DNA from 2 places in the Enterococcus sp. UD-01 genome. Region 1 is predicted to be linked to the other one. Evidence: riboswitches for the same ligand, from Rfam matches in the RefSeq annotation. Region 1 holds a riboswitch; the other holds the start of a gene.

Region 1 (2,202 bases):
TGACACTAACTCACCAGCCAAAGCATACATAGTACTAGCGGCAGCGACACTTTCCAAAAGCTCTTCCTCAGCAACTGCTAAAAAAGCACCGCAAATACAACCATGTAAACACCCCGCCCCAGTCATCTTCGTAAAATAAGGCGTTCCGTTATGAACCAAATACGTCCGTTGACCATTTGTGATAATATCCGTTTCTCCGCTAACTACTACTAACGTTTGTGTCTGTTGCGCCAGCTGCTTCGCTATTTCCTGTACATTGCCTGTACCGCTACCGGCATCTACTCCTTTGGCGGACCAAGTAACACCGGCTAAGGCAGCAATTTCACCAGTATTCCCCCGAATTAAGGTTGGCTTTATCTCCCTTAATAACTGCTTTACAGCTTGTTGCCGATAGCTGGTTGCACCAGCACCGACAGGATCCAAGACAATTGGCTTGCCTAATTCATTCGCTTTTTTTCCTGCCGTAATCATTGCCTGCAGCTGTTCATCATTTAATGTGCCCATATTTAAAACAACTACATCAGCCAAAGTCGCGACCTCTTCCATTTCCGCCACTGTGCTTGACATAAAAGGTGAAGCCCCAATTGCCAACAAGCCATTAGCAGAATCATTTGCAACGACAATATTGGTAATGTTATGAACCAGTGGATTTTCAGTTCTGATGGTTTCGATTAACTTGTATGCTTTCATTCCTTTTGCCCCCATTGTTGTTTTGTATAAGCCATTTCCCAAAAATTAACCTCTTCATAGCTACTGATAAGAAAGGCCTCCTTCATCGCAGCCCGTTCTTCCTCAGAAGCTTGCTCTGCTAAAGCATCCGTTAAATCTCTTTGACGACGAACCGTTTCTCGATAAGCCAGTTGATCATAGGTTTCAATCCAGCGTTGATAAATTGGAACAGGTGAACCGCTTTTAATCAGTTCGGTCCCGATTTCCTGATAAAGCCAATAACATGGCAATAAAGCCGCTTGTGTTACGGCGATGCTTCCTGTGCCCAGCTTATGATGTAAGTGAGCAACATAATGATACGCATTTGGTGCGATAGAGGTTTGAGCAATTTCCCCATCCGTTATTTGTAAATCTGTAAAAAACAATTGTCTTGTTTGGATTTCAGCTCTTTCCAGACTTTCAACATTTTGCACCAATTGCTGCTGAATTTTCTCATCTGTCGTAAGCGCTACCGCTTTTAACTGAATTCGGCTAAATTCTTCTAAATAATACCGATCCTGCAAAAGATAAAAACGAAATATCTCCGGCGCCAGCGTCCCCGCCTTCAACTCTGAAATAAACGGATGCAGCTTGCTTTGCTGCCAAATCGGCTCTGCTGCTGTTCGTACTTCCGTGGTAAAGGTCATTTCTCTCCTCCTCATTTTTCGAGAAGAACTCTAAAAAACAAAAAAACTCTACAAAATGCTTTACCATTTCATAGAGTCGTGTCGTTTATTTTATCTCTTAGACTACTTCCCTACGCGAGTCTCAACTCTCAGGTTCAAAGGGTCCGTTCTTTTGGAACATCTCAGTCAATATGACTCCCCCAGTACTTCTAAAGTATAACACATTCATGCTTCGATCGTTACTTTTTTACGTCCTTTTTTATTAAAACTAAGTTCTTAAAAAACTTTTTTATTCTTCCCGTGTCTCTTCCTTCTCTTGGCGCACCGCATGCAGCTCGGATTTTATTTCTCTTCTTTTTTCAACCACCACAAAAACAAACCCGATAATAAACGGTAAAACAAAGCTGGCAAAACGATACAATAAAAGCGAAGCAACGGCATCAACGGTACCTACCAGCGGCTTAAACAATAGCAAATACACGAATTCAAAAGGTCCGATACCAGCCGGCGTTGGAAATACACCCGATAAAATAACCGCAAAGCTGGTAAACGAAAAGACCAACAGGAAATCAATGGTGGGATGATTTTCCAATAAAACAATATAAGGAATCACATACCAACAAGGCAATTTAGCAATATTCCAACCCAAAACACGCAGCCAAGCGGAACGATCCTGTGTAATCGTCTGAACGGTCTCTCTTAATGAATAAATTTGGATATTACATTTGTCCGCCCAGTCACGCAGCTTTTTACGCTTCAAATGCTTGTGCGCCCAGCTCGTCAGCAAAACCTGCAGATTAATACTGCTGGAAAGAACTAACAAGGAAAAGATAATAGCAAAAGTTAAAATGACACCCGCTAAAATAAA
Region 2 (2,202 bases), on a different contig from region 1:
TTTTTTCGTCACACTCTTTTTGTCTGTCATTGCATACCTTAGTAGAATATGAGAAGATTAAGGAAAACCAAGGAGTAGAAAATGAATAGAACCTCAACTATTGAATGGACATTTAACGAAAGTAGTAAGACCATCTGGCGCGTTGTGACCGACAATCAAGAATATGCTTGGCGCAGCGATCTTGAGAGGATAGAATCCTCAAGTCCGCAGGAGTTCACCGAGTATTATCGAGGTGGCGGTGCAACTGAATTTCATATTATAGCCAAGGAAGAGACCAAATTCTACGCCTTTGAGCTGTCCAACAAGCTTTTTACGGGCAAATGGGAAGGACGATTCGTTTCTTTAGCCGAACAGCAAACAACGATGATTTTCACTGAATCTCTAGATTTCAAAAATCCACTGATTTATCTACTTTCTTTTTTCATGCTTAATCTGAAAAAAATGCAGACAACTTATATGAAGGATTTAGAAAACAAACTGAAAGCAAAGACAAAATAATTATCTGTTCTCAGCTATTTAACGGCTTGTATCAAAACAGCAGAAATTCGTTCCAGGTCTTCCTGCGTGCCGCGTAATTCATAATCAGCCAAGAAAGGAAACTGAAATTTTTCCGCATATTGCTTGGCGGTCAAACAATATTGATGATTAAAGTTTTTATTACCGCTGCCGATAACGCCTAAACAATAACGATAATTATCATGAAATTCTAAGTATTCCCGCATGGTTTCTGTTAAAATTTCGGTATCACCATTATCCACACCATTCCCGCCGTCCAAATAGGTTGGAACAAAGGTGAAAAACGAGTCATGCTCATCTTCAAAGACAGAATTTTCATGAATTTCTTTCAGCTCAACAGTGACCTCATACTGATTTTGAATATAAGCAGCCAAGCGCTGCACAAACGAACGAGTATTACCGGAAATAGAAATATAAAGTATTTTCATAGCTAGACCTCCAATTCTAGGTTCTCTTTTACTATAGTAGGAATCTAGCCGTTTTACAACCTATTCCTGCAGAAAAATTTTGGTTCGTAATTTCCCCGAATCCCAAGGCTGACTCTTTACTTTTCCTTCAACTCATGGTAATCTTGAACCGTTATTATCAATGAATAACATAAAAATAATTAAATAGAACCCATCACAAAGGGGAGCTTTGGCTGAGAATGAGTATCCGCTCTAAACCCTTCGAACCTGTTCGTTAATACGAGTGTAGGAATTGTGATGGAGTAAAATAGATCTTTTACTCCTCCTTTGTGACTTGGCTGTTCTAAAGGAGGAATTTTTTATGCAAAGAAAATTGGCGCTGCAGGTCTGGATTGAAGGAACCATGTTCGCTGCGCTGGCGATGGTGCTTACCTTTATTCCAACCAGTATCGGCAGTAGTTTTTCTGTATCTCTAGGAATGATTCCCATCACACTTTTTGCTTTAAGAAGAGGAACAAAAGCGGGTTTTTTCGCGGCGTTTATTTGGGGACTGCTACATTTTCCTTTGGCGCAAGTCTATTATTTAACACCGGTACAAGTTATTATTGAATATATTTTGGCATTTGCTTTTGCTGGGTTTGCGGGGATGTTTAGCGATAAACTGCAGGAAGCAGTGAAAGAGAGTGCTTTTAGAAAAAGTAGTTTACTTATTTGTTATGCTACTTTCTTCGGTACGCTTATGCGTTATTTTTGGCATTTTATTGCCGGTGTTATCTTCTGGGGCAGCTTTGCTTTGTGGGGGATGAATCCATGGTTGTTTTCCTTTGTGATGAACGGCTTAAGTGGGTTAGCAACGGCTATTGTGACGGCAATTGCTCTAATCGTACTACTTAAAATCAACCCTAAGCTATTTTTACCGGAGCATGCAGCACATAGTCATAAACGAATATAAGCAAAAAAAACAGGTCTAATTTGGGGGAGGAACTTCAATTTAGACCTGTTTTCTACTGGTGATTACATCTGCATCCAAGTTGGTTCTAAGGTGTTTCCATCAGGGTCCTGCACCTCAAGTCCAAACATTTGCTCTTCCGGCATGCCCATATCGATATGGTAAAAATCGCCGCCGTTGGCCTTTGCGGTTTCTCCAAATTCTTTGACAGCCTCTGCACTTTCCATGCTAAAGGAAACAAGTACGCTACTAGTCGTATGTGCATCAGCAATCTTTTTATCTTTGATAAATTTACTATAAAACGCATGATCTAACAACATAATCCAAAAA

What was found. Region 1 has a riboswitch for thiamine pyrophosphate ahead of tenA (thiaminase II). Riboswitches for the same ligand answer to the same signal wherever they lie in the genome.
Region 2: it holds a riboswitch for thiamine pyrophosphate, as region 1 does, so the genes downstream of both, thiT (energy-coupled thiamine transporter ThiT) here and tenA (thiaminase II) in region 1, are expected to answer to the same signal.

The regions. Positions count from the first base shown of each region.
Region 1 is NZ_JBIYEU010000007.1:141,556-143,757, forward strand. Features, by position in the region: gene thiM (hydroxyethylthiazole kinase) at 1-732, opposite strand, end outside; gene tenA (thiaminase II) at 687-1,355, opposite strand; TPP riboswitch at 1,446-1,546, opposite strand; gene ABH902_RS08375 (YbhN family protein) at 1,624-2,202, opposite strand, start outside.
Region 2 is NZ_JBIYEU010000014.1:60,728-62,929, reverse strand. Features, by position in the region: gene ABH902_RS11780 (polyketide cyclase) at 82-498, shown strand; gene nrdI (class Ib ribonucleoside-diphosphate reductase assembly flavoprotein NrdI) at 513-944, opposite strand; TPP riboswitch at 1,134-1,232, shown strand; gene thiT (energy-coupled thiamine transporter ThiT) at 1,285-1,875, shown strand; gene ABH902_RS11765 (VOC family protein) at 1,938-2,202, opposite strand, start outside.